One region of the Hahella aquimaris genome, then DNA from elsewhere that is predicted to be linked to it. Evidence: predicted binding sites of a transcription regulator. Region 1 holds the regulator's gene; each other region holds the start of a gene.
What was found. The regulator FliA, encoded in region 1, starts transcription of late flagellar genes. The targets are predictions, from matches to a motif close to CTAAAGTTNNNNNNNNNNCNGCCGATA.
Positions count from the first base shown of each region.

Region 2: a site for FliA is predicted at 5,583-5,609, ahead of O5O45_RS03640 (flagellin N-terminal helical domain-containing protein). Genes of this name have one in related genera too.
Region 3: a site for FliA is predicted at 3,308-3,334, ahead of O5O45_RS02810 (flagellar protein MotY). Genes of this name have one in related genera too.

Region 1 covers NZ_CP132203.1:407,961-418,699, forward strand. The annotation lists gene flhA (flagellar biosynthesis protein FlhA) at 1-409, shown strand, start outside; gene flhF (flagellar biosynthesis protein FlhF) at 446-1,741, shown strand; gene O5O45_RS02055 (MinD/ParA family protein) at 1,798-2,610, shown strand; gene O5O45_RS02060 (RNA polymerase sigma factor FliA) at 2,789-3,502, shown strand; gene cheY (chemotaxis response regulator CheY) at 3,686-4,060, shown strand; gene O5O45_RS02070 (protein phosphatase CheZ) at 4,080-4,871, shown strand; gene O5O45_RS02075 (chemotaxis protein CheA) at 4,883-7,357, shown strand; gene O5O45_RS02080 (protein-glutamate methylesterase/protein-glutamine glutaminase) at 7,413-8,585, shown strand; gene O5O45_RS02085 (flagellar motor protein) at 8,585-9,325, shown strand; gene motD (flagellar motor protein MotD) at 9,371-10,153, shown strand; gene O5O45_RS02095 (ParA family protein) at 10,449-10,739, shown strand, end outside.
Region 2 covers NZ_CP132203.1:748,164-758,902, reverse strand. The annotation lists gene O5O45_RS03660 (histone deacetylase family protein) at 1-240, shown strand, start outside; gene fliS (flagellar export chaperone FliS) at 344-739, opposite strand; gene fliD (flagellar filament capping protein FliD) at 801-2,771, opposite strand; gene O5O45_RS03645 (flagellar protein FlaG) at 2,902-3,348, opposite strand; gene O5O45_RS03640 (flagellin N-terminal helical domain-containing protein) at 3,429-5,489, opposite strand; gene O5O45_RS03635 (motility associated factor glycosyltransferase family protein) at 5,667-7,730, opposite strand; gene O5O45_RS03630 (flagellin N-terminal helical domain-containing protein) at 8,302-10,353, shown strand; gene O5O45_RS03625 (tetratricopeptide repeat protein) at 10,389-10,739, shown strand, end outside.
Region 3 covers NZ_CP132203.1:573,004-583,742, forward strand. The annotation lists gene O5O45_RS02790 (SDR family oxidoreductase) at 1-251, shown strand, start outside; gene O5O45_RS02795 (peroxiredoxin) at 655-1,257, shown strand; gene rnt (ribonuclease T) at 1,430-2,086, opposite strand; gene pyrC (dihydroorotase) at 2,188-3,225, opposite strand; gene O5O45_RS02810 (flagellar protein MotY) at 3,379-4,284, shown strand; gene O5O45_RS02815 (argininosuccinate synthase) at 4,424-5,638, shown strand; gene O5O45_RS02820 (Ig-like domain-containing protein) at 5,737-8,892, opposite strand; gene O5O45_RS02825 (fumarate hydratase) at 9,365-10,739, shown strand, end outside.

The DNA of each region.
Region 1 (10,739 bases):
GAAGACCCAGGACGCCGGTATTTTGACGGCGGCGGTAAGGGCTTCTCTGCGTCGCCTGATCGTCCAGAACATAGTGGGGGCGGAGCCTGAGCTGCCTGTCATCACTCTGGACCCAGGGTTGGAACAATTACTGCTTAAATCCATGCAACAAGCACAACAGGCCGGCGGCATGGATGACATCGGTCTGATTTTGGAACCGAGCATGATGGAGAAACTGCAACGCTCACTGGCGGAAGCGGCGCAGCGACAGGAAATGCTCGGTAAAGCGGCGGTCTTGCTGGTGTCCAACAGCCTGCGCCCGGTTCTGGCGCGGTTCATCAAACTCAGCGTGGAGCGCATGCATGTCCTGGCTTATCAGGAAGTGCCAGACAACAAACAAATCACCATCGTGGCGACAATCAGTGGGTAATCCCGTGCGGGCTCGTGGAGCCGGGAGGCTAACATTATGAAAGTGAAACGTTTTTTTGCAGCGTCAATGCAACAGGCCTTGAAGGATATTCGTGAAGACCTCGGCGCGGACGCCGTCATTCTGTCCACCAGTAAGACGGGGGATGGCGTGGAGGTGATTTGCGCGCTGGATTATAACGAGGACGATCAGCGCAGCAGCATGCCTGAGCAGGAAGGCTCTCGGCCGACGCCCTCTGCGGTGGCGCGGGAAACCGCGGATCGCCATCGTCGCCTGGAGGATGAAATGTCGCGGGTGCGCGACCGCCTGGAAACGCTGAAAAGCAACGCCAGACCCAAAGCTGAGCCAGCGCCGGCTTTTGCCGCTGTGGAACCGTCGGCGACCGCGACCCGGCAAATCGGCGCCGGAGAAACCGACACTTCGCGCATGCTGGCGGAAATGCGTGAAGAGATCATGCAGCTCAAAAGCATCATGCGCCAGCCCGCCGCCGCGCGCCCGGAAGAGAATCCCGGTCATCGCGAGCTGGTCGAACGCATGCAGGAAATGGGCGTCTTCCGTGAGCTGCAAAGCGCGCTCATCGCCAAAGCGGATCCGCGCAAAGGCGCGCAGGAGCAATGGCGCAACCTGATGGCGCGTCTGGCCCATGGTTTAAAGGCGGAAAATGAAGAACTGATTCACCAGCGTGGAGTCTGTGCGTTGCTGGGACCGACCGGCTCCGGCAAAACCACCACCCTCGCCAAACTGGCGGCGCGTTTCGTGGTTCACTACGGCGCCGAAAAACTGGCGCTGATCACTACCGACCGTTTCCGGGTGGCCAGTCAGCAGCAATTGCAGTCCTTTGGGCGCTTGCTGAACGTGCCAGTGTATGTGGTGGATGAGGAGAACAGTCTGGACGATCTGCTTGACCGGCTCGCCAACAAACGCCTGGTGCTGGTGGATACTGCTGGATTGACGCCTCAGGATCCAAATTGGGAGCGTCAGCAGAAAGACTTGAAAGTGGCTCGTCACCGCATCAGAAATTATCTTGTATTGTCGGCAGTTAACCAACCGCAGGTCATGAAATCCACCTATCATTACTATAAGATGTTGGGGCTTTCCGGCTGTATCATGACCAAACTGGATGAAGCGTTCAGTCTGGGTGAAGTGTTGAGCATGGCCATCCTGAACCGGCTTCCGGTCGCCTATGTCACCGACGGACAGAAAATACCCGATGACATTCATCCGGCGAAAGCGCATGCGCTGGTGGCGCGCGCGGACGCATTGTGGCGGCGGACCCGGCGAGAGGCCGAACAAACTAATAATACCAGTCGCTTCGCTGCGGAACTGGTAGTCTAAACTATTGAGTGCGGGGCCAACGCCGCGCCGTCTAATAACAGGAGATATCTACCGGTATGAGTAAAGTACATCCGGTTCAAGTTATTGCAGTCACCGGAGGAAAGGGGGGTGTCGGCAAGAGCAATGTTTCCATAAATCTGTCCCTCGCGTTAGCGGATTTGGGACGTCGCGTGGTGCTGCTGGATGCGGACCTCGGACTGGCGAATATTGATGTGTTGCTCGGCGTCACCGCCTCGCGCAATATCGGGGATGTGCTGGCGGGGGATTGCACCCTGCGGGAAGTCATGATCGAAGGCCCGGGCGGAATAAAGATCGTCCCGGCCTCATCCGGCACCCAGCATCTTACTCATCTGTCTCCTCTTGAACACGCGGGCTTGATTAACGCCTTTAGCGACATCAGCGACGATCTGGACGTACTGGTCATCGACACGGCGGCGGGGATCTCCGAACAAGTGCTCTCCTTCGTGCGCGCGGCGCAGGAAGCCCTGGTGGTGGTGTGCGACGAGCCTACCTCCATTACCGACGCCTATGCCGTCATCAAGCTGCTCAACAAGAACCACGATATGTACCGCTTCCGGGTGCTCGCCAACATGGTTCGCTCCGAGCAGGAAGGGCGGCATTTGTTCGGTAAATTATCCAAGGTCACCGAACGCTTTTTGGAAGTTGCGCTACAATATGTAGGAAGCATTCCATTTGACGAAGCCGTACGCAAAGCGGTGCAACGGCAGCGTCCTGTGTACGAAGCCTACCCGCGCGCCAAAGCGTCGCTGGCGTTCCGCCAACTGGCGCAGAAGGTGGACAACTGGCCGTTGCCGACGGCGCCGAGAGGCAATCTGGAATTCTTTGTGGAGCGTCTGGTGCACAGTTAGGCGCGCGCCGGACGGAATGCGAGGGCTCGCCCGGCGGCTATATACCGGGTGCTTGCAATGAGGCGTGACGTTTGCGCCGGACATATCCTCAAACACCCATGAGAACGTTTTTGTTGAAATCATCCGGTTTATTGCAGACCTTGCGCGCAAATTCATGTCATTGGCGAATACTTATATGATGTATAGCGAGACGCGGGCGGAGCGCGCCGACACTCTGGTCAGGCAATACGCGCCTCTGGTCAAGCGCATCGCGCATCACCTGATCGCCCGTCTGCCCGCCAGCGTGCAGGTGGAGGACTTGATTCAGGCGGGCATGATCGGATTGCTGGAAGCCGCGCAGAAATACGACGCCGGCAAGGGCGCCAAATTCGAAACCTATGCGGGCATCCGCATTCGCGGCGCTATGGTGGACGAAATTCGTAAGGGCGATTGGGTGCCGCGTTCCGTGCATCGTAACGCCCGTAATATCGCGGAAGCGATACACACTATTGAAGCCCGCACCGGTCGTGACGCGTCGGATGCGGAAGTGGCGGCAGAGCTGGGCATACCCCTGGAGCAATACCACGCCAGCCTGCGCGACGCCAGTTCGGGGAAGCTGTTCAGCCTGGAAGAGCTGGGCTTTCACGGGGAGGGCGGCTCTGACGACGAAACGTTAACCACCGACAATCCCCTCAGCGACATCGAACAAAACGCCTTTCTGGAAAAATTGAGCGCCGCGATAGACGGTTTGCCGGAACGGGAGAAGCTGGTGCTGTCTCTCTACTATGACGAAGAACTCAACCTCAAGGAAATAGGCCAGGTGCTCTCAGTCAGCGAGTCCCGGGTCAGTCAGATTCATTCCCAGGCGACCTTGCGACTGCGATCCCGTCTCTCAGACTGGAAAAACAGCTAAATCAAGCTATTGCCTGCGCAGGTTAATGTTTTTTCGAAATCAGCATCCTGCGGTCATGTTTTCTAAAACAACTTGTATCAAAAAACTGGATAGTACGGCGCGACCAGCTAGACTTACTCAGTAGAGTAATGAAATCAAAGGGTTTCCAGCGTCGCCATTGTGGAGGTTACATTGGACAAGAACATGAAAATCCTCGTTGTAGATGACTTTTCAACAATGAGGCGGATTATTAAAAACCTGCTTCGGGATTTGGGCTTCACCAATACTGATGAAGCAGATGACGGGTCCACCGCGCTGCCGATGTTAAAAACCGGGAAGTTTGATTTTCTGGTCACTGACTGGAATATGCCCGGAATGACGGGAATTGAATTACTCCAGGCTGTTCGCGCCGATGAGAGTCTGAAAAACCTGCCGGTGCTCATGGTGACGGCGGAAGCCAAACGGGACCAGATTGTCGCCGCGGCGCAGGCGGGTGTTAACGGGTATGTGGTGAAGCCGTTTACTGCGGCCGTGCTGAAGGAAAAGATAGAAAAAATCTTCGAGCGGATCGACTCATAATAAAACCGCAGGAATTACTATGACCAATGAACAGCAGCCACCATCCTCCTCCCAAGAGGACATCGAGGCGCGCTTGAGCGAGCAGGCGGCGAGCTTGATGGAGCACGTCAGCAAGGGGGACTTTGGCGAAGCGTTGCGGGTAATTTCCGACCTTAATGACACTCGGGACCGTACGCTGTACCACGAAGTGGGCAAGTTGACCCGTTCGTTGCACGAAGCCATACGCAATTTCAATATCGACATGGGCAATGTGAAGATGAATCAGCAGGAGGAAATGTCGAAGATCGCCGACGCCTCCGATCGTCTCTCCTATGTGGTCGATATGACCAACAAAGCCGCCAACAAAACCATGGATATGGTGGAAGCGAGTATGCCCGTGGCGGTGGAAATGAAGCAGGAGGCCCATGAGCTGAAGGAAGCATGGGGTCGACTGCGGCGGCGGGAAATGGATCCTTCGGAATTCCGCGAGCTGTACAAGCGTATTGATAAGTTTTTGGTGGATCTGGCCGCCAACAGCGACAAAGTGTACACCAATCTGTCGGAAATACTGTTGGCCCAGGACTTTCAGGACCTTACCGGACAGGTCATCAATAAGGTCACCGGTCTGGTCAAGGAAGTGGAAGTGAATCTGGTCAAGCTGGTCGCCATGGCTGGCAAAGTTGACCGCATAACAGGCATTCAGCATGAGGTGAAGGCCGAAGAAGAGTCTATTACAAAAGGGCACGGCCCGCAGATCCAGACCGAAGGACGCTCAGATGTCGTCGCCAGCCAGGACGACGTGGACGACCTTCTTTCCAGCCTTGGTTTCTGAGGAGCACATGAATGGGGTTTGAAGCGGACGAAGAAATCCTGCAGGACTTTCTAGTCGAAGCGGGAGAAATTCTTGAACAGCTCTCAGAGCAGTTGGTGGAACTGGAGCAGAACCCGGACGACCGCGATCTGCTGAACGCCATTTTCCGTGGGTTCCACACCGTTAAAGGCGGCGCCGGTTTCCTTCAGTTGGACGCCCTGGTGGAATGCTGCCATGTGGCGGAAAACGTCTTCGACCTGTTGCGCAACGGTCAGCTCAGTGTCGACTCTGAATTGATGGATGTCGTGCTGCAGACGCTGGACGCCGTCAACGAAATGTTTTCCCAGGTGAAAATGAGGGAAGAGTTGACCCCCGCCGCACCCGAACTCATGGCCGCCCTGGAGCGACTGGCCAGCGGCGAATCCGCCTCCGTGGCGGAAGAGGCTGACGAGCCTGCCGAAGAACCCGTTGAAGAGCACGAAGAAGAAGCCCCTGAGGAAGTCGAAGAACCCGTGGCGTCGGCGGAAGGCGATATTACCGACGACGAATTCGAGAACCTGCTCAACGCCCTGGATGATGAAGACGGCGGCGAGAAAGCGGAGGCGTCTGAGTCGAAAGACGAAGGCGATGAAATCACCGAAGACGAGTTCGAGAAGCTGCTGGATCAACTGCATGGTCCCGGCAAGTTCAGCGGCGTCAAGGAAAGCAAACCCGCCAAGACCGCCCCTGAACCCGCTCCGGTTCCGCAAGAAGAAGCCGCTGAAGCTGTGTCCGTCGGCGATAGTGATGAAATCACTGATGATGAATTTGAAGCCTTGCTGGACGAGTTGCACGGCAAAGGCAAGTTTGACGGCGCTGTATCCGACGGGGCTGAGCAGAAGAAAGCCCCTGCCGCGGAGAAGAAAGGCAAGCCTGCGGCGAAAGCCGAGCCTGAAAAGCCTGCAAAGAAAGTAGAGAAAAAAGAGGAAGCCGCCTCTGGCGACTCCGAACTGATTACCGACGACGAATTCGAAAAACTGCTGGATGAGCTACATGGCTCCGGCAAGGGACCGAGTCCTACTGCGGGCGCCAAGCCTGCCGCCGCAAAACCGGCGGAAAAGGCGGCTGCGAAAAAAGAGCCCGCCAAAAAGGAGCCAGTCAAGAAAGAGCCGCCGAAAGTCGTCAAGCCTGCGCCAGCCCGCGCGGAGCCGGACGAGGAGCGACGTCAGCCTGCGGCGAGCGCCGCTGCTGCGAAAGACGCTCAGGCCAGCATCGCCACGGAAACCACGGTGCGGGTGGACACCAAGCGTCTCGACGACATCATGAACATGGTCGGCGAACTGGTGCTGGTGCGTAACCGTCTCAAACGTTTAGGCGAAGAGTTCGCCGATGAGAACATGAGTAAAGCCGTGTCCAATCTGGACGTGGTCACCAGCGACTTGCAGTCTGCGGTCATGCAGACGCGGATGCAGCCCATCAAGAAAGTATTTGGCCGTTTCCCCCGCGTGGTGAGGGACTTGGCCCGCAATCTGCGCAAAGAAGTCAATCTGGTGTTGCGTGGGGAAGACACAGACCTAGATAAAAACCTGGTCGAAGCGCTGTCCGACCCACTGGTCCACTTGGTGCGGAACGCGGTCGACCACGGTATTGAGTCCCCTGAGGCGCGCGAGCAAAAAGGCAAGCCGCGGGTCGGGCGTGTGGTGCTGGCGGCGGAGCAGGAAGGCGATCATATTCTGTTGTCCATTGAAGACGACGGCGCTGGCATGGATCCGGTAGTGCTGCGTCAAAAAGCGGTGGAAAAAGGCATTTACGACGTGGACGCCGCCGAGCGTCTCACCGACAACGAAGCTTATAACCTCATATTCGCGCCGGGGTTCTCCACCAAAACGGAGATATCCGATGTGTCCGGGCGCGGTGTCGGGATGGACGTGGTCAAAACCAAGATCACCCAGTTGAACGGCACCATCCATATCGAGTCGGAATTGGGGCGCGGTTCTCGTATCGTGATCAAAGTGCCGTTGACCCTCGCCATCATGCCGACCTTGATGGTGATGCTGGGGGATCAGGCATTCGCTTTCCCATTGGTGAGCGTGGTGGAAATATTCCACCTTGACCTGACCCAGACCAATATTGTCGATGGGCAGGAGTGTATCGTGGTGCGCGAGAATGTGTTTCCGCTGTTCCACATCAAACGCTGGCTGGTGAAGGGCGCGCAATTTGAGCCCACCGAAGAGAACGGTCATGTGGTGATTGTTTCCGTCGGCACCAAGCGCGTGGGCTTTGTGGTCGATCAACTGGTCGGTCAGGAAGAAGTGGTCATCAAACCCTTGGGTAAAATGCTGCACGGCACGCCGGGAATGGCCGGCGCCACCATCACGGGTGACGGGCGCATTGCGCTGATACTGGACATACCCAGCATGCTTGGACGCTACGCCAAGTCCAGCAAAGTATACGGTCGGCCGACGTTCAGGAAGAGTCAGTTGGTGACGGACTCGGATGAAACGGAGCCCGCGGCTTCCGCAGGCTGAGCGCCTGTCATAAGGCGCAGCGGCGGAGTGATTTCCAAAAACGGGAGACCGATGAATGGCCTTAAAGGTCCTGGTAGTAGATGATTCGGGATTTTTCAGACGTCGCCTTTGCGAGATCCTGAACTCCATAAGCGATGTCGATGTCGTCGGCACGGCCAGCAATGGCCGCGAAGGCGTGGAGATGGCGCTAAAACTGAAACCCGACGTCATCACCATGGACTATGAGATGCCGGTCATGGACGGCATTACCGCGGTCAAGGAAATCATGCGGGTTCAGCCCACGCCGGTGTTGATGTTTTCTTCTCTTACCTACGAAGGCGCCCGAGTGACCTTTGACGCTCTGGAAGCGGGCGCGGTGGATTTTCTGCCGAAGAGCTTCGAGGCGATGTCCGGCGACGCCTCCAAGATCAAGCGCCTGCTGCACGATCGTATTAAAGAAGTTTCACGCGCCAAATATCGTATGTCCGGGGCCTCCGCTCCGGCGTCGGAACTGGCCAAACCCGCGCCCCCGACGCCTGTACGCGAGCCGTCCAAGCCCGCCGCGCCCACGCCGCGCGCTGCAGAGGCGCGCGCCAAGGCGCCGCCAGCCAAACCGGAGCCGAAGGTAGAGCCAAAACCGGAAGTGAAGGCGGCGAAATCCCGGCGCACGCCGCGTCAGGACTATAAAGTGGTGCTGATTGGCACTTCCACCGGCGGTCCAGTGGCGCTGCAAAAAATTCTCACCCGCTTACCAGGCGCGTTCCCTGCGCCACTGGTGCTGGTGCAGCATATGCCGGCCTCCTTTACGCCGGCGTTTGCCGAACGTCTGAATCGTCTGTCGCAACTGTCCGTCAAACAGGCGGAGAACGGTGAGATTCTCAAGCCTGGATGGGCCTACATTGCGCCCGGCGGTAAACAGACGCTGATTGAGCGCGTTGGCGCCCAGGCGCGGGTCAAGATTCTCGACGGCGACGAGCGACTCCACTACAAACCCTGCGTGGACGTTACTTTTGGCTCCTGCGCCAAGATGTTTCCCGGCAAAGTATTGGGCGTCATCCTGACCGGTATGGGGGCGGATGGCCGCGAAGGCTGCCGCATGCTGAAAGAGAGTGGTTCTGTGGTCTGGTCCCAGGATGAGGCGACCAGTGTGATTTATGGTATGCCGATGGCGGTGGCCACCGCCGGTCTGTCGGATGAAGTTTTAGCCTTGGATGAATTTGCGCCGCGGTTGATTGACGGTGTCGGATAATGGACTTACTCAGCATCGTGGGCGTCCTGATCGCCCTGGTGGCGATCATCGGCGGCAACATGATCGAAGGCGGCGATGTTTCCTCCTTACTGAATCTGCCCGCAGCCCTCATTGTCGTGGGTGGCACATTCGGCGCTATCGTGCTGCAACATTCCGGCAAAGTGTTGAAGCGCTCCTTCAAGCAGTTCATCTGGGTCTTCCTCCCTCCCTATATCAGTTTTGAAGACGGCATTCAGAAAGTGATTTCCTGGAGTATGGTGGCTCGTAAGGAAGGCTTGCTGGGGTTGGAGTCCGTGGCGGAAAAAGAACGCGATCCCTTTTCCCGCAAAGGGCTGCAACTGCTGGTGGACGGCGCGGAGCCGGAATCCATCCGCAACATTATGGAGCTGGAGCTTAACAGTCGCGAGCTGCGGGAGCTGGACGCCAGTAAAGTATATGAAGCCATGGGCGGTTACGCGCCCACCTTGGGGATTCTGGGCGCTGTACTTGGGTTGATTCAGGTTATGAGCCATTTGGAGGATCCCTCCATGCTGGGTCCTGGCATCGCTACGGCGTTTGTCGCCACTATCTACGGGGTCGCGCTGGCTAACCTGTTCTACTTTCCCATCGCCAATAAACTGAAAGGCATTGTTCACGAGCAATCGCTGTTGCGGGAAATGATGATTGAGGGCATCGTCGGCATTGCTGAAGGGGAGAATCCCAAAGCGATAGAATTGAAGCTGAAAGGGTTTCTGCAATGACGCCAGTTACTACCCCTCCATGCCGATAAGCGGGAGTCGCCAGCCATGAGAAAGCGCCGCCGCAACCGAGAAGAATCCCATAACCACGAACGCTGGCTGGTGTCCTATGCGGACTTCATTACGTTGCTGTTCGCATTTTTCGTGGTGATGTACTCAGTTTCCTCCGTCAACGAAGGCAAATACAAAGTCCTGTCTGAAACGCTGGAAGGGGTTTTCAACGCCACGCAGCGCAGTGTCAATCCCATTCAGGTTGGACAACAGACCGCGGCGCCTCCACAAAGCGATTCGCCTGCGATACAACCTTTCGACAGTCCGGAAAGCCAGCCTGGCGAGACGACGGAAGAGCAGGCCGGAGAGCGCTTGCAGGAAATCGCCAATCGCTTTAACTACCGGTTAAAAGGGTTGATTGGGCAAGGCATGGTGTCGATTAACGAAAACGACAACTGGATCGAGTTGTCCTTGCGCAACAATTTACTGTTCAACAGTGGCGACGCCGTGCCGGTGGACGCTGCGTTCAATCTGATCGACGGCATCGCCGGTATTCTCAAGGACTATCCCAACGCCATCTTGGTGGAAGGCTTCACCGACAACGTGCCCATTCGTAGCTCGGTGTATCCCTCCAACTGGGAACTGTCCTCCGCGCGTTCAGCGGCGGTAGCGCGCTTGTTGATTATCGGCGGCGTTGATCCCCGGCGTTTGGCGGCGGTGGGATACGGCGAATATCAGCCGGTCGCCCGTAACGATACGTCGGAGGGGCGGCAAAGAAACCGTCGGGTGGTTTTGTTGGTGGCCAAGGACGCTAAAGTTCGTCTCACCATGCGGCGCTGACCGGGTCAGGCCTGACGCGCCACTTTCCCGCCAATTGACTATTTATCCTGCTGAAACAGGCCATGAGATCCTAGCATTGGCATATATCATGCAATCTCTCCATGGCGAAACAAGGAAAGGCGGATTGCGGCGCAGGCTTGCCGTCATTCCACATCGGGATTGTCATTAATACCCGTCACTGTGAGCTTCTATACTGTCATTAGGAACTCTGTTGCGACGTGGCGAAAGCGCGTAGCGGAAACACGGTGACGAGTTGTCGTCATCTGTCTGAACATCAACGCGGGGAGTATCAACCGTGCGAATCTGGACCGTCGCGAATCAAAAAGGAGGCGTGGGTAAAACCACCACCGCCGTCGCCCTCGGCGGGATTCTGGCGCAACAAGGCAAGCGGGTGCTGTTGCTGGACTTGGATCCGCACGGCTCGCTGACGTCTTATTTCAAATATGATCCGGACAGTATCCGCGGCAGCGTATACGACTTATTCATGCATGAGGGCAAAGTGCCGGCGGATCTACCGCGCACCCTGATCCGCGACACCAGCCATCCCAATCTTAAACTGCTGCCGGCGTCCACGGCGCAGGCCACA
Region 2 (10,739 bases), 340 kb from region 1:
CTGCAGGATCATCGTCCGCAACTCATACTCATATCAGCAGGATTCGACGCCCACAAGCATGATCCCCTGGCGCATCTGGAGCTGGAAGAAAGAGACTACCGCTGGGTCACGCGCTTGTTGATGGATGTGGCGCGGGTATACAGCAGCGGGCGCATCGTATCTATTCTGGAAGGGGGTTATAACCTGAACGCCTTATCCGCCAGCGTGGAGGCGCACATGGAAGGCTTGATGGGGAATTGAAACGCCGAATAAGGGGACGGCTTAACCTTGTTTAGAAGCTCCGCCCGCCGACAGCGGACGGAGTTTCCATAAGGTTGCGAGAAAGCGGCCTGTTCAGGCCAAGTTAGACGAGTCCTTTTTCCAACGCTTCCTGACGAATGCCGTCCCAGCCGTTTTTGACTTGCTTCAGCAAGTTCGCCACTTCGTCCAGAATCGCTGCGTCATTGCGCAGATTGGCTTCAAACAAACGGCGTTCCATATATTCGTATAAGGCGTCCAGACGTTGTGCAATATCGCCGCCTTTTTCTTTGTCCAGAAACTCGCGCAAACCGCCGACGATTTCAACCGCCTTGCCAATCAGCCGGTTTTTGCCTTCAAAGTTATTGGCCAGAATCTGCCCTTTCGCCATGGTAATGCGCTCCAGCGCCCCATCGAACAACAGCTGGATCAACTTATGCCCATCCGCATCGACGATGCTGGTCTGACGATTCACGCTCTGATACTGATGTAACGCGTTCATTGTAATAGCAACCTCATAATTACTCGTCTGTGATCTTAAGCGCCTGGATCAGGCCCGCCGCTTAACTCTTACTTCCAGTGCTGCTGGCCAGCAGCGCTTCCAGCTGTGTGGATAAAAAGCTTTCCGTGTTCTTGAGCTGGGAAATAATCAAATCTGCGGCGGTGAACTGACGCGCCAACCGATCCGTCAGGGCGGTAATGCGATCGTTCAACTCCGTCCGGTCTTCAGAGATTTTTTCCAGCTGTGAATTAAAGCCATTGATGGCGACCGTAATCAAACCTTCGGCGGACAGGTAGTTGTTCACCAGGTCGACCATCTGGTCTCCCACCCCTTCAATATAAGTCGCTGTGCCGCGCGCGCCAGTGGCGCCGCCGGTAATTTGCAGTTTGAGTCCTTTGGAATCGCCTTCCGAGGAGGTCAGGTACTGGCCATTGCCAGTGGCGGCCTTACCATTGATTGTGCCAGCGACATCCAAGCCATCTACGCCAGTGGCGATAGTCAAACCCAGCTGCGCCGCCGTATTGGTGTCGATAGCAGTGATCTCAACCTTGGATGAAGCGCCGTATGTTCCAGAGGTAAATACCAGCTGATTACTGCCGTCCAGTGAGACGGTCAGGCCAGATCCGGCGATATTCGTATCCGCATCCAGTTGAGTCTGAATTTCCGCAAGTAACTCGCTGTCAGTATAAGTCCCGGCTGTCAGCGTAATGGTGTTCGACTCCACCCCGTTGACTTTGATCTTGAAGGTGTCGTTATCCGCATCAATGACTGTTGAGCCGCCCAGCGCCACATTGCCGGTGAAAGCGCCCTGTGTCGCCACCTGAGTGATATCGACGGCGTACGAGCCAATCTTGGTATTTATCCCGGCGCTGACATACTTGACCTGGGCATCCGTCGTACGCCCCTGGTCGGCGAACAAAGCCGCTACGTCATTCGGATAGCTTTGCAGCTTGTTTTGGAACGTAAGGCTGTTGAACTCCAGCTGTCCCGATTCTGAGTTGGTCGTAATTCCCAATTCAGACAAGCTACGGACGTTAGCGCTTTCCAGCCCGGGAACAATTGAACTCAATGTAGAGCGCAACTGGGTGGAGATAGTGCGCACAGTGGAACTGCCCAGCAAAGTGCCTTTCTCTCCAGTATCACTGTCAAAAGCAGTGACTTCATTAATGATTTCCTGCAAAGCATTATATTTATCCACTAAATCCTGGACCCTTTCGGTCACAGCATTCAGGTCTTTGCTAACGGTAACGTTGACTGCGCTTGCGGTTTCAGCATTTAAAGTAAGAGTCAGGCCGTCCACCACGTCATCGACGGTGTTCAATGAACGGGTGATGGCAACACCGTTCAAAGTAAAGGCGGCGTCTTCCGCTGCGACGTCCTGAGTTAAATTCTGGTTAGTGGCGTTATAAATAAACTGGGAAATCCCGGAACCATCTGTACTGTTGCCGTCGTTATCCGTCGCCGAAATGGAAATAGCGTTCGCCACACCGGTTTTTGAAGCGGATAACACAAGCTGATAGGAAGTGCCGTTATAGATAACGGAGGAATTAACATCCAGCCCCATATCGTTAATGGCGTCGGACAACCCCTGCAACGTGTTGTTGCTGCTATTTACAGTTAGGTTTTTGGTAACGCCGCCGACAGTGAACGACAGTGTTCCAGTTCCTACAGTTGTGGTGTCTTTATCAGCGAAAGTGCCGGAGCTCAATGACTGCGCGACAGCCAGATTGCTGACGGTAAGCGCATATGAGCCAGTTTTCGCGGAGGTATTGGCGGTGACGCCAATAGAAGAGCCGCTGGAGGTCGCCGTGTTGCTGGACATCGACTCCGGCGTACTCAATGTTCGGGCGGACAAACGCAGGTCGGTGATTGCGCTTTTCAGACGACTCAGATCGCTGAGTTTGGCCGTCACTTCATCTTCTTTGAGATCCAGCCTTTTTTCCGTCGGCTCACGCTCAGCACTGGCCAGCTGCTCGATCAAATCGCTGGTCAATACTCCCGAGCCGATGCCTATTGAAGAAACGCTTGCCATGTGAAGCCAACCTCGCGGATTGTGTGTACGATCATATCTCTATTTATCGGCAAAAAGGGGCAAAACTTTGCCCCTTTTTTTGTTACGGATCGTAAATCCCTGCCGAACCCTATCTGTTCTCCGCCAAGCCTCATGCCTTGGCGGAGAACAGATTAACTGGTTCATCCTGCTGCAAGTTGCGCGCCAGCTTAAGGGCCAAGTCATCAGGAATCTGTCTCACTACTTCTTTTGTGGTTCTGTCCAAAACAGTAATGACCGTTCTTCCCGAATCCTCATCCAGTTCGAACTGCAGGTCGCGCTGGACAGATTGAACGTATTCATTCAATTTGGTCACCGCTTCCCTCAGCTCCTGGCTTTGCTCCTTCTCCAACTGTTGTTGCTGCTTGTTGGCAATGTCGTCGGTGGGCTTGGCTGCAGAACTCTGCTTCGCAGCCTGCGTATCAGGCGTAGACGTGGCTACCCCGGACTTAACCTTAGGTTCAATCGGAGGTGACGACGTCGCAGACTGAGCAGACGGCAGGATCACGGGTTTCGTGACTGCCGCCATACTCAGTTCAGTAGTCTTAACGTCATTCATATCTCACCTCTTAGCATGTCTTAACGCTTAAACCGGCCGGAAGAGAACATCCGGCCGGTATTTCACGTTAGTTCACTCCGTTACTGCAGGAGCGACAAGACTTGCTGGGGTCTTGCATTAGCCTGCGCCAATATCGAGATACCGGCTTGCTGCAGTACCTGCGCCCTTGACAACGCGGCGGTCTCAGAGGCGAAGTCTGCGTCCCTGATCCGGCTGTTGGCGGAGTTCAGGTTCTCGTTGTTCACTTCCAAGTTCGCAATCGTGTTCTGGAAACGGTTCTGGATCGCGCCCAGTTCCGCTTGCTTGGACGTTACGGTCTGCAATGCGTTATCCACTGCTTTCAGAGCCGCTTCAGCGCCAGCTACCGTTGAGATGTCTACATCTTGCAGCAGGGAGCCGCTCTCAGCGCCGCCGAATGTACCGATTCGCAGACCCGCTTTCGCCAGGCCGGCAGAGTTGGTGTTAGATTCAACATCTATTTGACCGCCAGACAACAGCGTCACAGAGCTGACAAAGGTCGTGGTGGTGATGCTGGCCATCGCTGTGGCGCCACTGATGTCGATGTTACGACCGTCCGCAGCCACCAGAGTAAAGGAGTCAGAGTCCAGTACTTCCGCAGTAACGCCAGTCTGGCCGGATTTCTGGTTGATCGCGTCAATGATCGCCGCCTGCTTCACAGCAACGTCGTCAGTGGTGCTGAAGCTCGCAGTGATGGAGACGCCGTTGACTGTGATCGTAGCGGACTCTGTTGTGGTCGTCAGGTTGCCTGAGTTAACACGGTTCTCATTAGCTAGCGCGGTAACGCCAGTCTGATCAGACGAACGGTTGATCGCAGCCGCTTTCGCGATGGCGCTACCGTCCGCATTCGCAGTAGAAGCCGTGTCGTCAGTGCTCAAGCTGGGCCCGATACCCACGTTGTTGATGACGATGTCACCAGTCACCAAAGCAGTAGTGGTGCCATTATCGCTCACAATACCTGCATTATTTCCGCTGAAAGTGCCCACTTCAAAACCGGCGTTATCAATGTTTCCAGTTGTAGTGGTCAGAGCGATGTCGCTGCCATCGTCGCTTGAAAGCGAGTAGGTGCCGACATAGGCGTTACCCAAGGAGCTTGCGGCGGCCAGACCAAAGGTGGCCAAGGTGTTGCTCGTAGTTTCGGTCAATACGATGTTACGACCGTCGTCTGCCACCAGAGAGATACCTTTGGCAGTGTCGCCATCGAAGACCGCACGCACGCCAGTGGCGCCGGATTTTTCATTAATGGCGTCTGCTGTCGCTTGCAGGTTCTGCTCGACAGTCAAGGTGGTGCCTTTACTCAGGCTGATGCTGACGCCGTTCAGGTTCAAGGACACGTTCGCCGCAGTCGCGTCAGCGGTCGTGGTGCCAGCGACATAGTTTGCATCGACAGTCGCGGTGACGCCAGTCTGATCGGATACATCATTAATCGCCGCCGCTTTGGCGATGGCGCTGGAAGCTGCATGACTGGTGGAAGCCGTGTCGTCAGTACCCACAGAGGCGCCCACGGAGATACCGTTAATGACGATGTCCCCTGCAACCATTTCATTGCCGGTGCTGCCTACAACCAGAGCGGTCGTAGTCGTTCTGCTGGAAATACCGCTGGTGTCCGCTGTTCCCAAAGTGCTGGTGTCCAGCTTGGAGATGGACACGCTAATGGTGTTCCCCAAATTGGCGCCAGTCTGGAATACGGAATTCTGGAAAGAGCCGTCAAGCAGTTTCTTACCGTTGAAGTTGGTAGTTGCAGCGATGTTTTCAATCTCGCTGATCAGCTGGCCAACCTCTTCCTGCAAGGCTTCACGGTCGATAGTTGAGTTAGTGTCGTTCGCAGATTGCAGTGACAGCTCACGAATACGCTGTAAGCTGTCTTTCATTGAACTCAATGCGCCTTCAGCGGTCTGCGCCAATGAGATCGCGTCTCCCGCGTTACGAACCGCGACGTTGGTGCCGCGAATCTGAGCGTCGAAACGTGTTGAAATCGCCAGACCTGCCGCGTCATCTTTTGCGCTGTTGATGCGGAGACCCGAGGAAAGCCGCTGCAGCGCCGTATCCCCTGACCGCTGTGAAGCGTTCAGGTTACGCTGCGCATTCAACGACGCAATGTTGGTATTAATTATTTGAGGCATATTTGCTTCTCCTGTAACCCTTCTCACTCGGTTAAGAGGTTCTCGCTTCTACACAGCTGGGCCGGTCGAACTGCGCTAACCCGTTGTCCTTAGTAACGGCTTCAGGAGAAGATTCTTTAGTTAATTTTTGCCTGCTCTTTGTAATGAAATGTAAGCCTTAAACCCATAATGTCGCACTCACGCGAAGTCGTCTGGATCATTAATCGAACGGCACACCCAGGGATCTGTGGCGAGGTCGAATTTTTTATACATAACCTGAAGAAAATGTTTATGTACATCAAGGAGAAAGCGCAGCATAGTCTGTCTCCACTCCTCCATGAAAGTCAGCCTCTCCGTATCATTCTGAATGGCCAGCGCATGCGCAAAGCCGATATAAAGAAAATGCCTGATAGAGCCCCGCAACAGGAAATAAAATTCTTTAGCTTTAACTTGCACCTGATCTTCCATGTAAGTGTTAATGCGGTTACAGACTCTGTTCATTTCATCCTTGGTGGTAATGGGCGCCTGCAAAAATGTGGAAACATCGTCGCTGAACTGTCCGAATAAGACATTTAAGCGGTCTCGCTTCTTCTCAAGCACGTCTACCGGTATTTTTTCGTGCTGCGACGCGTAGAGGTAATCCACCACCTTCTGCTTCTTGTCGCTGCTCTCGTTGAGCGCCGTCAGGGAAATCGGTAATGGTCCGGGCGCCACCCACTCAGCGCCTTCAATCTTGGCCCCATGAGAGAAGTTGTAGACTTTGCCTCGCTCCGGGAAGTCACGCAGGCTGTTTTCCGCTTTGCGTTTGGCGGCGAAATATTGCGGTGACGTCAATACGGAGCCGCCGTCAACGCCCTCCACCTTAAACACATGCTGACCGTCGTAATCCACGCTGCGCTTGAACGCTTCATGGGCGTCGTCGTCGTAATAGATCGAGCTTTGCGCATGGTGATGGCGTCTGTCTGTGAAGCCAAAGTCCATTCCAAACAATAAGATATTCTTGAATCCATAATGTAGCGCCCACGCTAACCCGAGGTTGGTGCAAGTGGGCGTTCCCCCGCGGATGATCTGCCCATGCTCGGAAAACATGGTCGCCAGCCCACACTCTTCTTTGATGTAGGCGCGCCGTTCGCCAAACAATTGGTAAACGATCGGACTGATATGAATAGGCGCGATGACCTTTATTGAATTCAAATAATCAGGATCTTTAAGTCGCTCCAACTGCCCCACCACATACTGATAGTCAGACTCCAGCTCGACATGAATATCCGGCTTGATTCCCATGGGATGCAGCGCCGTAATGGACGAACCGCATGAAATGATCAACGCGCCGCGCTGCTGCATCTCCCGTAACTGATCAATGCGCAAGTCGAGGGAGGGGCCCGCCCCGACAATGCACACCGGCACATCAGTAATGTCGTTGACAGGCGGCGGCAATAGTTCAACGCCGCTATATATATTGTGCGCCGCCTGATTGAGCTGATTGACCTCATCATCGTAATTGCCCCAGGAAACCAGGAACACATACAGGTCGTCGCACACTTTCTCAGATAAATTATCGTGAGACTTCAAGCCGCGATGGTTATAAAACAGCGTCGCGAGAGGAAACGCCGGCGGCGTCGTAACCAGGTTATTCCACAGCAGCGCCCACTGTGAGTATTCGTCTTCCTGCCCGCCCAGCAGAAAGTGAATGGTGCGCCCTTCCGCGCCGTCATACTTGCTGCAGATCTCCGCCCAGTCGACGGCGTACAGACTCGCGGCGAAATGGTCCAGATTAGGTTCAAAAACCACGGCGTAGTTGACCTTGTGCTGTTCCAGGAAGGCCTCAATGTGATAACCCACGCCGCACCCGAGGAAGACAATACAGGGATAGGAGTCGCCCAGCCAAAAGTGATTGAAGTTCGACTTATTAATGGGAGACTTCCGAATAATGGCGTCGGCGGCTTTGAAGAAAAACCTTGGGAAGCAGTAATCGCCGGGAAACGGCGGGTCAATGGAAACCACCTTGCCGCCTTCACTATAAGCCTTGGTGAACTCTTTAATTTCGTTTAACGCATAGGCCTTGGCTTTACCATCGTAAACGGAACGACCTTCATCGTGAATATCCACTTCGCCTGCGTCAGGGATGATATTCAGCTTGGCTTTTTTCATCTGATAGTTCAGGAAGTGCTTATAAATGCCGGGAAAGTGATCTTTGAAGTAGGCTAAATTCTTTTCCCTGCGCTCGATGAAAGGCTTAAGTATTTCCGCTTGATCGGTCATTGCTTCTATCTCTTTTTTAGTTTTTCCGAACGAGAAAATTGGGACGGCAATTTTCCGTCACTCGAAAAATTTTTAGTGAACAGACAAAGTTAGCGTAGCAGTGATCTGGCCATTACTCCTGTTTTCGCCACTTTTAACTCCTTTAGACCTTAGACTCGGCAATTATCATGCCGCCATATCCACAGCCGCTTGCAAACGGGACGCATCAGGTTGCGCCGCCTTTCTTTGCAAGGCCATGCCATCTATATAAGGAAGCGCCCCGTGGACTCCTCTATTTTTCCCTTGGCGGCAAGCGGCAACTTTTTGACCGCTGCTTGGCAAACTCCTGCCAAAATCCTCGGCCCCTTCTTCTTTGAAAACTTATTCGCATTTTTTTGTGATTAAAAATCAAACACATAAAATTTCGCAATAGTTCTGGCAATGCTTTTGCATAGGCAGTGGAAACGTCCCTGTCTGCGCAATTTTTATTCGCATACAGGGGCAGGCAAAGTCAGGTAGCCGGTTGCTACGCATCCGAGCGGCTCTTACGAAGGAAACGGCCCGGCTGGTATAGACGCAATAGGGGGAAGTTATGCCTCAGATAATTAATACCAACATCGCCTCGATTAACGCGCAGCGAAATCTCAACAATTCGCAGTCAGCCAACCAGACCGCTCTGGCGCGCCTGTCATCGGGTCTTCGTATCAACAGCGCGCGGGACGACGCAGCCGGTTTGGCGATATCCACCCGCTTTACCTCTCAGGTACGAGGATTAAGCGTCGCTATCCGCAACGCCGGCGACGCCGTGTCGCTGTCGCAAACAGCGGAAGGCGCGCTTGGCGCGATGAGCGAAAACCTCCTGCGTATTCGCGACCTGGCGCTGCAATCCGCCAACGCCACTAACAGCGGGCTGGATCGCAAAGCGCTTAATGAAGAGGTCAACCAGCTGCTTCAAGAGATCAAGCGGGTATCGGAGCAAACCAACTTCAACGGCACCAAATTGTTGGACGGCACCTTCACAGACGTGACCTTCCAAATCGGCGCTAACGAAGGAGAGTCGGTCACCTTCGGTATTGAGGGCGCTACCGTGGACAAACTGGGAGCAGCGGAAACCGACGGCATATCCTCGGAACCAGAATCCGCCGCCCTCGCCGCAGGCGACCTGGTGATCAACGGCATCGCCATCGGCGCCTCCACCGGTGTTGACGACGCGTTCTCCAGCGCCAACCAGGACCAGAGCGCCATCGCCAAAGTGGCGGCCATCAATAAACTGACCGAGTCCACCGGCGTAGAAGCCGTGATTAACGGCACCTACGTCAGCGGCTCCACCACCTTTATCGCCACTACCCAGTCAGCGTCCGTGACGATAAACGGCGTGGCGATCGCTGTGACCATCTCCTCTAACCTGTCATCACAGGTCAACCTCGAGAACGTCGCAGCGGCGATCAATGAAAAATCCGGACAAACTGGCGTTACCGCCACCTTTGACGGTAACCCGACGGTCGGCATCAGACTGACAGCGGAGGATGGCCGTAACATTGTCATCCAAAGCACCGCCCTCAACTCCACCGCTTTCGGTTTACCACCGTCCGACACCACCGCCTCCGCAGCAATCACCTATACGGGCACCTTTACGCTCATATCCCGCGACGGCAGCGCCATCGGGCTTGACACCACAACCGGCAACATAGGTAACGCGGGCTTGTCGGTAGGCACTTTCAGCGGCAATAACAGCGGAGCCATCAGCGACCAAGTGGACGCTAACCCATTCGCCGCCGGAGATTTGGTTATCAACGGCGTTCCCATCGGTCCAACGCAAACTAACTTTGACACATCCTCCAGCACGCAGACTGACTCCAGCGCCATCGCCAAAGCCGTGGCCATCAATAAGGTCAGCGACCAGACCGGCGTCGTCGCGGAGGTAAACGATACGATCCAGAACGCCACCGCATTGGTGACCGGCAGCGCACAAAACTTCAACTTCCAGATCAATGGCGTGCAGATCAACATCTCCTACGGCTCTAACGACACCGTGGCGGATGTGCAAAGAACGGTTATCACCGCGATCAACAACAAGTCCGGACAGACCGGGGTGCAAGCGGAAGCCTTCGGCAGCAGCTATAGAATGATTGCCGACGATGGCAGGAATATTCAGATATCCAACGCGTCCACAACCACATCTTTGATTGGATTGGGCACTGTAGACACCGTTACCGCCAGCACCATCACCCTGCTCTCGGCCGGCGCCATCGAATTGGATACGCTGACCGGTCAGATAGAAAAGAGCGGGTTCGAAGTCGGCACGTACGGCTCCAACTCCACCGGACAATTGGTGCAAAACATCGACATCTCCACGGTAGATGGCGCCATCCTGGCTCTCAGCGCGGTGGACAACGCGTTGAACACTATCAACTTCCAGCGCGCCAATCTCGGCGCGATACAGAATCGCTTCGAGTCGACCATCTCCAACCAAGCGATCGCTTCAGAAAACCTGACCGCCGCCAACTCGCGAATCCGCGATGCGGACTTCGCGGCGGAGACCGCCGAGTTGTCCCGAACCCAGGTATTGCAGTCAGCCGGATTGTCGATTCTGGCCCAGGCTAATGCACAGCCGCAGCAGGTGCTGCAGCTGCTGCAAGGCTAAACAGAGATTGAATTGAGCTAGCAGAGGTAAGAACCATGCAGGCAACAGCGCAAGCAAACGAAAAACTTCAATCCACCCGTGTTGAAGCCGCCCATCTACTGATAGAGGCGAACGAGATATACCGCGCTTCCAATCGCCCAGGGGCGTCGCATCAACAGCGCAGTGAGGACAGAAGCGCCGCCAAAACGTTGATAGAGCAAGCACTGGCGCTGGAACCAGGGCAAGCCTCGGCGCTGGGCCTGCTGGGACGAATAGAACTGGATGAAGGACGGCTTAATGAAGCGCGCCGGTTCTTCAACCAAGCGTTGGCCCAAGACCGTAACGCGCCGCAACTGATCGCCAACCTTGGCTATCTGAACCTGATGGAAAATCAGCCCGCCCAGGCG
Region 3 (10,739 bases), 170 kb from region 1:
CTCCCGAAGAAGCGGCGGATCTGATTGCGGAGGCGATTATTCACCGGCCCAAACGCATCGCTACGCGCCTGGGCGTGTTCGCGCAAGTGCTGCACTCTATGGCGCCGAAGTTCAGTGAAATCATCATGAACACCGGCTTCAAGATGTTCCCGGACTCCAGCGCCGCCACTGGCGGTAAAGATGGCGAGAAGCCCAAGGTTTCCACCGAGCAGGTCGCTTTTGCTGCGATCATGCGGGGAATTCACTGGTAACTTCCATCCCTATCGGAAAACAGGTCCCGGCCTTGGCGCCGGGGCCTCGCCTTTCTTAATCAGTATCCTTATAGTCTGAGCAAATCAAGCCGTTGCGCATTAGAAAATTGACTGCAAAACACCTACACTTGCTGGCTCAGGCTGCGTAACCTGAAAGTTTTTTGGCATTATTCCTGTTACGCAGGGCCCCGCGATTTTATAGGGCGGACCTATGCTCGCCATTAATAAATTAAATGGCGCGACAATAGGCTTGGTTCAGTGGAAAAGGTATGATTACGCCACTTTTGTGTGGTGTCTTCCACTCTCTGAACGCAGCAACGTATCGCTGCAATAATTTGTTGAAATAACAAGCGTATTTTGGTGCTTGCATCAAATCAGAAAATGTAATTTAGGAGAAACAACGATGGGCGTTCTAGTAGGAAAACCTGCTCCCGACTTTACCGTTCCTGCTGTTCTGGCTGACGGTCAGATCGTAGACGAATACAAGCTGTCTGAAGCAATCAAAGGCAAATATGCTCTGATTTTCTTCTACCCTCTGGACTTCACCTTCGTATGTCCTTCCGAGTTGATTGCACTGGATCACCGTGTAGAGCAATTCAAAGAGCGCGGCGTAGAAGTAATCGGCGTTTCCATCGACTCTCACTTCACTCACAACGCATGGCGTAACACGCCTGTGGATAAAGGCGGCATTGGTCCCGTCAAGTACACTCTGGCGGCTGACCTGAACCACGAAATCTGTAAAGCGTTTGACGTTGAGTCTGCCGGCGGCGTTGCGTTCCGTGGCGCATTCCTGATCGACAAAGACGGCGTTGTGCGTTCGCAAATCGTTAATGATCTGCCGCTGGGCCGTAACGTAGACGAGCTGATTCGTCTGGTTGACGCGCTGCAATTCCACGAAGAGCACGGCGAAGTATGTCCTGCTGGCTGGAAGAAGGGCGACAAAGGTATGCAGGCTTCTCCAGAAGGCGTGGCCAACTACCTGTCTCAAAACTCCGACAAGCTGTAATCGCTGTCGAGTCGTCTAGTCCTGAAATAGGCGTCAACTCTATTCAGGACGGGGCAAGTGAGTAAAAAAGGCCGCTTTTGCGGCCTTTTTTGCGTCTAAGAGAAGCCCTATAAGATAGGCGCTGTGAGCAGCGCTTATCGATCTTCGGTGTAGAAATAAGGAGAGCCGGAGATCAGTCTGCGTAGTCTTGCTGATCGGTGGTCCAGCCGCCCAATTCTTTCCAGCGGTTTACGATTGAGCAGAATAGCTCGGCCGTTTTCATTGCGTCATATTCTGCGGAATGCGCTTCTTTGTTATCGAAGGGAATGCCTGCTAACTGACAGGCTCTGGACAATACCGTGTGTCCATAGGCCAGCGCCGCCAGTGTTGCTGTGTCGAATGTGGAAAACGGATGAAATGGATTGCGTTTTACATCCCCTCTCTCGGCGGCGGCGAACAAGAACGAGTGATCAAAGGTGGCGTTGTGGCCGACCAGGATCGCGCGATTGCAACCGTTGGACTTTACGGATTTGCGAATAGGGCGGAACAACTCGTTCAGCGCATCGGCTTCGGGTTTTGCGTCGCGCAAAGGATTGAATGGATCGATCCCGGTAAACTCCAGCGCAGCCTGCTCAATGTTGGCGCCGGCGAAGGGCTCTACATTGAAGCTGACCGGCGGCTCAGGATAGAGCATCCCGTCATCCTCCATGCTGATAATAACGGCGGAGACCTCCAGGAGCGCATCGGTCTTGGAGTTGAAGCCGGCCGTCTCGACATCCACCACAACTGGCAGGAAGCCGCGGAAACGTCTGGCGAGAGGGGATTTGGGGCGGTTTTGCGATTCAGACACTGGTTATCTACTTTTGGTTGAGGTGGCGAACGACTCCCGCCACTGCTGTACTGTTATGAGAAATAAAGGTTTTTACGCGACTGCGTGCTTGGGGAGCTGCGTCAGAGCAGCTCAGCCTTCCAGCGAATGGTCTCTCCAGCGCGAAAGGGAACTATTGTTGAGTCGCCCAGCGTCATGCTGGTAGGTATCGTCCATTCCTGTTTGCTCAAGCGTACTTTGCCGTTATTGACTGGTAGGCCGTAAAACTTCGGGCCGTGAAGACTGGCGAAGCCTTCCAGTTTATCCAACGCGCCCAGTTCATCGAAGGCTTCCGCATATAACTCCAGCGCAGAGGGCGCAGTGAAGCAGCCGGCGCAGCCGCAAGCCGCTTCTTTCTTTTCTTTGGGGTGCGGGGCGGAATCCGTGCCCAGGAAAAATTTATCGCTGCCGGAAGCGGCGGCGTAGCGCAATGCAAGCTGATGCTCAGATCGCTTCAGAATAGGCAGACAGTAAAAATGCGGGCGAATACCGCCTACCAGCATATGGTTGCGGTTATAGAGTAAATGATGTGCGGTAATGGTGGCGGCGACATTAGCTCCAGCCTGACTGACAAACTCCACTGCGTCACGGGTGGTGATGTGCTCCAATACGATCTTCAGGTTCGGATAGCGTTCGGTCAACGGTGCGAGGGTCTCATCGAGAAAACGCTTTTCGCGGTCAAAAATATCCACTTCCGCCTGGACGACCTCTCCGTGCACCAGCAGTGGCAGACCAATTTCACTCATTTTCTCCAGTACCGAAAAGATATTGGCGACATCAGTGACGCCGGCGTCCGAATTTGTGGTGGCGCCAGCGGGATAAAGCTTGCAGCCATAAATGATCCCGCTTTGCTTGGCGACGACAATCTCCTCAGGGGACGTATTGTTGGTCAGGTAAAGCGTCATCAGCGGATCGAACGCAGCGCCGGTGGGAACATGACTCAGAATTCGGTTGCGGTAGGCTTCCGCCTGCGCTGTGTGGGTGACCGGAGGAACCAGATTGGGCATGACGATGGCGCGGGAAAACAGCCGTGATGTCGCGGATACGGTTGTCGCAAGAGCGTCGCCGTCGCGCAGGTGAAGGTGCCAATCGTCGGGCCGGGTAATGACTAAGTCAGACATAGAGTATCAACCACCAGGGCAATGCAGAAAAGCAGGGTTACAAAACTGCACGCAAGTATACCAGAACGGAACAGGATTCAGGGTAAAGAATTCCCGCGCCGGGCCGATAATATCGTTAATGTATGTTGTGATCACAGTGTTAGTGAGATTATTGTGCGCAAACTAACAATCGCCTCCATGATGGCCCTTTGCGGGGCTGCTACCACTCAGGCCATGACTTTTTCGGCAGGCATCGAAAAAAGTCAGTGGTATTTATCTTCCTCCATATTCGAGTGCGCGTTGACGCATAACATTCCGCAGTACGGTAGGGCGGTGTTCTACCGGGAGGCGGGCGAATCACTAAGATTCTATCTCGACACCTCACGCAATCCCATGCGTGAGGGCGAGGCGGCGCTGGTGCTGGAGGCGCCGCGCTGGCGTCCTGGCGTTGGCGTCAGAGACCTGGGATACGTAGCGGTGTTGGACAAGCCGCACCCCATTACCGTGGATAACCCTAAAGCGGAGCAAATGATGGATAGCCTGCTGGAAGGGATGATGCCGACCTTTACACGTCGTGCGCGTTTCAATGACGATACCGTCAGAGTGGAGGTTTCTTCCATCAACTTTTCCCGCTACTACGAAGATTATTTGTCCTGCGTTTCAGGGTTGTTGCCTGTGAACTTTCGTCAGGTTGAACGTACAGCGGTATTCTTCAAGCTGGATGAGTCTGTGCTGACGGATCAGGATAAAAGAGAGTTGGACAAGGTGGTCTTGTACGTGAAGGCCGATCCTTCTGTGACGGCGATTTTCGTCGACGGACACACGGATTCCACAGGGCGCAGGATATACAACCGTCGACTGTCCAAAGATCGGGCGGAAGCTGTGACCGCCTATTTGACGGAAAAGGGCTTAGAGTCGGAGAAAATCACCACCCGCTATCATGGCGAACGTTATCCCGTGGTTAAAAACGCCGGCCCTAAAGAGTTGGCTCGTAACCGTCGCGCAACGGTAAGATTGGAAAGAGGGACACAGCCGCCACCTAAAGACGATCTGCTGGATATTTCGACAGAGGAGTTGTAACCCGCTTTATTTTTCGATCAACTCGTTCAATCTGCGCCTCACCTTGGCTGGAGAGGCGCATACGCCTTGCTCAACCATAGAAAACTTTGTACGAAGGGCCTAGAATAACCGCCTTTCGTAATCTCCTGGGAGCATCGTCATGTCTAAGGTCAACAAAGTCGTACTCGCCTACTCGGGCGGGTTGGACACCTCGGTAATCGTTAAGTGGCTGCAAGAAAACTATGACTGTGAAGTGGTGACCTTTACTGCTGATATCGGTCAGGGCGAAGAGGTTGAGCCGGCTCGCGCCAAAGCGGAGAAGCTCGGCGTCAAACAGATCTTCATTGAAGACCTGCGCGAAGAATTCGCACGTGACTTTGTTTTTCCAATGTTCCGCGCCAACACTATTTATGAGGGCGAATATCTACTGGGCACGTCCATTGCGCGTCCCTTGATCGCCAAGCGCCTAGTGGAAATCGCCAACGAGACTGGCGCAGACGCCATTTCTCATGGCGCCACAGGAAAAGGTAACGACCAAGTGCGCTTTGAGCTGGGCGCCTATGCGCTGAAGCCTGGCATTAAAGTGATAGCGCCTTGGCGTGAGTGGGATCTGACCTCAAGAGAGAAGTTGTTGACCTATTGCGATACTCACGATATTGCAGTGGAAAAGAAGAAAGGCAAATCACCTTATTCCATGGACGCCAACCTGCTGCACATTTCGTATGAGGGCGGCATTCTGGAAGATCCTTGGGCGGAAGCGGAAGAAGATATGTGGCGTTGGTCCGTATCTCCTGAGGCGGCCTCGGATCAGGCGACCTATCTGGAACTGACCTATAAGAATGGCGATATCGTCGCTATCGACGGCGAAGCTCTGGCGCCGCACGAAGTCATTGAGAAGTTAAACAAGGTTGGCGGCGCCAACGGAGTAGGACGTCTCGATATCGTTGAGAATCGCTATGTGGGAATGAAGTCCCGTGGCTGCTATGAAACGCCAGGGGGAACCATCATGCTGCGTGCGCACCGCGCGATTGAGTCCATTACTTTGGATAAAGAGCTGGCTCACCTTAAAGACAGCCTGATGCCCAAGTATGCGGAGCTGATTTATAACGGCTATTGGTGGTCGCCGGAGCGTCTTGCTCTACAGAAGTTGATCGATGAATCGCAGCACCATGTCAATGGCGTGGTGCGGGTTAAGCTGTATAAGGGCAACGTTATCGTAGCGGGACGTAAGTCTGAAGATAGCTTGTTCGATGACCGTATCGCCACTTTTGAAGATGATGGCGGCGTATACAATCAGCGGGATGCGGAAGGTTTTATCAAACTGAATGCTCTGCGTATGCGCATTGCTGCCGATAAAGGCCGTAGCATGAAATAACGCCGGGCTCGGCTCAAAATAAAAACCGCCAAATATGGCGGTTTTTTTATGTCTGCCTAGCGCCCTCAGAAGGGAGGGCGCTTTCTTTGCTGTTTGCCTTAGTTGCTAAGGTTCAGTTGCTTGTTGGTTCTGGCTTGATAATCAGCTTCCGTTTCCAGGCCGGTAGTTTCACCTGCCAATGCTGCGGTGGTGTCTACGGCTGCAGATGATATCTCACCGCCAAGCGTGAAGAATGCAATGGACTCCGTTACGCCTTCGGCAAATGAGGCTTGGCGGCGCGCGGTTTCCGCGGCTACATCCGGGTAAGAGGAGGCTTCTGACGACGAGACGATCGGCAGTACGTACATGGCGTGAGAGCCATAGCTGAGACGGCTGATTAATGTGTCGGGAGAGCCTGAAGGCGCAGCGGCGTCAAGCGTATTCGTCGCCCCCATTTGCTCAGCCAGCTTATCCACACCGGATAACAAGTCTGGATAAGGCGTCCCAAAACTGGTCGTTAATTGGGTGGTTTCCGTCTCTATTACGTTGGTCTGATCGCTGACATAGCCGATTTGTGCGTTGCCGTTCACGTCAGGACGACCTGCCAGTTCAATCATTAGTACGCCGGTATCGTCAGCGGAGGTTTGGTAATTGCCGCTGTAGTTGATCGACGTATTCAAGTTGTCAGCGAAGCTGATGGGGTCCACGGCGTCCAGTGCAGCCTGAAACACTCCCAAGAAGGTTTCATAGCTGGTGGTTCCCTGGGCGATTCCGGCTGCGGATAAACCGCCAATAATGGTGGGTGCGAATGATGGAGAGTTCTCCAGCATGCGTACAATGCCTGAGGAGGGCGTCAATAGCACAGCAGCTTTTATGTTGGCCATCGGCGTACTGTTGGCGACGCTGACAAACGGGGTGCCGATGAGCGTGCCCAAAGAGTGGCCCATAAAGAACACGTTGTTGTTATCCAGATCTCCAGCAGCATATAGGCCGCCGCTAGGACCATCCAAATCAATCGAGCTGATGGTTTGTCTCAGGTTTAACAGGTCAATGACGCCTTGGCGGTTTTTATCGCGGCTATTGATAAACCCAGTCAAATTGATAAACAGACTGCCGGATGAGCCAGAAGCGCTGTCAGGATCAAAATTCATCGCTACTGCTTGCTGTGCGGCGTTGGAAGTGTAATCGAAGTGGCGTTCGTTATCCGTGTGGGCGATGCCAGGGATGGTGCTGCCGGCGTTGGCGACCGTGTTTTCGAAGGAAGCTAACGCGCGAATCGCTTTGTCCAACTCAGTGTTCCCACTTGAGCCGCCAGCAACAACGGTATTAATTGTAGTCTGGGCTGCAGCAGCGTCAACTTTTAATGTCGCCATAACAGTGCCGAGGTTGAGTGTCTTATCCACGACAGCTTGGTTGTTTTCGTTATTTGGAGCTAGCGATGCTGGTAGTCCGCTTTCTTGACCTGCCGCCAGTAGTGTAGCCGCCAAGCCGAGCTTTTTCGCAGTCGAAGCGGGAGCTACGCCATGAACGACTTGATCAATCGCGATTGTGGCGAAACATTTTTCAGCTAGAGCCGTTCCCACGGACAACGCAGCGCTTCTATCTGTGGTGATGCCGTGTTGGAATATTACGGTTTTTAGTGGTTTGGGGCAGGCGGAGGTGTTATCTGGGTATATTGCCAGCCAAGGAATGTCCAGCGCCTCTACTGCAGTGGTGGTTGAGTCTGCATCGGTCTGCTGTGGAAATGGGAAGACATAGTTCACTACAGAAGAGGTTGCGTCACGGCTGCTGGTATCACCCTGTGGCAATGATAAACCTGCAGTGCTAAAAGCGGTATTTAATGCATCAGCCAGAGCTTTGTTGGCGGCCCATGTGCTTGACTGAATAGCTGAGCCGTTAGAGTCAGTCGGGATGCCCAGATAATAAGGTGTAGTAATGGTGCCTTGAGAAATCAAAGGATTGACGCTATTGGAGTTATCCAGAAAAGAACTGGTTAACGCAGATACTAGGTTCACTGGTGTGTTGGCGCTACTAACTGACACTGTGCGCGCTTTTGGAGTGGGTAACAGTGCAGAAAAGCTGGCGGTTAAGGCGGTAGCTGCGCAGCCTATCGCTGAGGCGCCTGTGTAGCTGCTACAGGCTGATGGCGCGTCGAAAATAGGGCTGAAAGCCGCCTTTTGTGCGGTGGTTGGGAATGCAGTAACCGCCGCGTCTGCAGCAATTTTTATGTCAGAGTAGTCTACATCTGAATCGCTATCTACGCTTGTACCTGCCGTTATCACCGCTTTGGCGGCGCTGATGCGAATAAAGCCTGTTAATTGGTCGTTAAACCACTCCGCAGGGTTGGCAATGTACTCCATTACCTTCTCGTCCCCAGAGGTGGTGAAAGAGTAGGTTAGTGCGATATTGTTGATTGTAAGCGGATCCATGCTCAGGGCAGAGCGGGTTTTATTATTCAGTGCGAAGTAAGCTTCCGCATAAGGCTCCCAGAAGCTGTTGATAATGGTGCGAACAGGCTCAAGCTGGGAGGAGGGTAGATTGCCGCTACCGGTTAACAGGTAGTAATTAGGGTCCATGGATATGGCTTGCCCCGTAGCATCCTCAACTTCGTTGGTGACTATAACCAGATAACGAGTTTTTGGCTTGAGGGGTTTGGTCGGTTGAATTCTTAAAGTGCTGGCGCCTGATAGCTCGATGACAGAAGCTTTGATGGCTGGCGCATCCGCTATTGCGGCGCTAAGAATGGCGGGGTCGCTTTCAGCCTCCGCCAATAGTGCGCCGGCTGCTAAAGGTAAGGTGGGCGGCTCGGAAATGGATAGGCCCTGAATTGGCTCCCCGCTGGCGTAGGCCAGCTCAAGTAAAAAGACGTTCTGGTTAGGGTTGGGGGCCAGGCTTCCGCCGGAAGAAATAAATGAGTCTGTGCTTAAACTGTCCCCATCAAGCTCGCCGGAGAATGATATGTCGATTGGGGCAATGGTGGATGCGCCGCTCAATGACCCCAGGGCGGCTAGCACTGGGTTTGCGGTTGAGTCTGAAAAAGTGCCGTCCGCAGCGGTTTGATCAAGTAGAAGATCATTGGGAACGGGAACCAGGCTGGCGATAGGGTTGAATAGTGGCCAGATTTTGCCCTCAAACTGCCCCTCCAGTGAGTCGGGTAAATCCCCGTCATACTCATTTTGCGCTCCAGCATTGGCGTTGCCGCCACCGCCGCCTCCACACCCCGATAAAGTGACCGCCGACGCTACCGCCAGACTGAGAAAGGTTTTCTTGAACATAGGTAGGACCTTCTTCCTTTTATTATTGCTTTCAGAATGTTCCCGGCGTGACTGAATTATTCGCTTCAGTTCTTCGCCAAAAAAGTTTTATCAGCATAGGTTAGATTTCATTGGCCTGAAAGCCGTGAAATCATACGCCGCACAATAAAATAAGCCTTTCGCCTGATGTGCAGGTGACATCAGGGCGCTGGCGTTTGGTGATTTTCTTATGCATCGTCAGGAGTTTAGCTCATTTTTTCTATGAGTGGACTCTCTAATTCACAAATGGGAAAAATAGATTAGGCCCAGTCCTTGGAGATACGGTTGCAAAGGCGCTGTATTCGTTAACAGTTTAAGGCTGAACTTGGGGGGCGAATTAGGTACAATTTCCGCCTAAATCAAATAAGGCGGGCACTTGGCGTCCATTGGGAGGCGTCGCTTGCCAGCCAAAGCTGTGACTACTCCAAGAACCATGTAAAAAGAGAGTGCGTGCATGACCACCGTGATTCGTCAAGACGATCTCATCGACAGCGTATTCGACGCGCTGCAGTTTATCTCCTACTACCATCCCGTCGACTTTATTAAAGCGGTTCATGCTGCCTATGAGCGCGAAGAGTCCACCGCCGCTAAAGACGCGCTGGCGCAAATTCTGATCAACTCCCGCATGTGCGCCGAGGGGCGTCGTCCCATCTGTCAGGATACTGGCATCGTGACGGTGTTTTTGAACATCGGAATGGATGTGCAGTGGGATGCGGATATGAGCGTCGAGGATATGGTTAATGAAGGCGTGCGTCGCGCTTATCTGCACCCTGACAATATTCTGCGGGCGTCTGTCTTGGCTGATCCTGATGGCGCGCGTAAAAACACGAAAGACAATACCCCCGCCATTATCCACATGAAGGTAGTTCCTGGCGACAAAGTGGACGTTCACGTCGCGGCGAAAGGCGGCGGCTCTGAAGCTAAATCCAAGTTCGCTATGCTGAACCCGTCTGATTCCGTCGCTGAATGGGTGCTGGAGCAAGTGCCGAAGATGGGCGCTGGCTGGTGTCCGCCGGGAATGCTGGGTATTGGTATCGGTGGAACCGCCGAGAAAGCAATGGAATTGGCTAAAGAGGCGTTGCTTGATCCTATCGACATTCAGGACTTGCAAGCGCGCGGCGCGGCTAACCGCAGTGAGGAGTTGCGTCTGGAGCTTTTCGAGAAAGTGAATGCGTTGGGTATCGGGGCGCAAGGTCTGGGTGGCTTGATGACGGTGCTGGATGTCAAAGTAAAAGATTACCCGACCCACGCCGCCAATAAGCCGGTCGCTATTATTCCTAACTGTGCGGCGACGCGCCATGCGCATTTCGTGCTTGATGGCAACGGTCCTTCATTGCAAACGCCGCCCAACTTGGATGAGTGGCCGGAAATCACCTGGGAGGTGGGCGCTAACGTTAAGCGAGTGAATATGGATGCTGTCACTCGGGAGGAAATTGCGTCCTGGCGTCCCGGCGACACAGTGCTGCTGTCAGGAAAAATGCTGACGGGCCGTGATGCCGCCCATAAGAAAATGGTGGATATGCTCGCGCGCGGCGAAACCTTGCCGGTGGATTTGAATAATCGCTTCATTTATTACGTGGGTCCTGTGGACCCTGTGGGTGATGAGGTGGTTGGGCCTGCTGGGCCCACGACATCTACGCGGATGGACAAGTTTACTCGCACTATGCTGGAGCAGACCGGCCTTATGGGGATGATCGGCAAAGCCGAGCGTGGCCCTGTGGCAATCGAAGCGATTCGTGACAATAAGGCTGTCTATCTGATGGCTGTGGGCGGCGCCGCCTACTTGGTGTCTAAGGCGATCCGTTCCTCTAATGTCGTCGCCTTCCCGG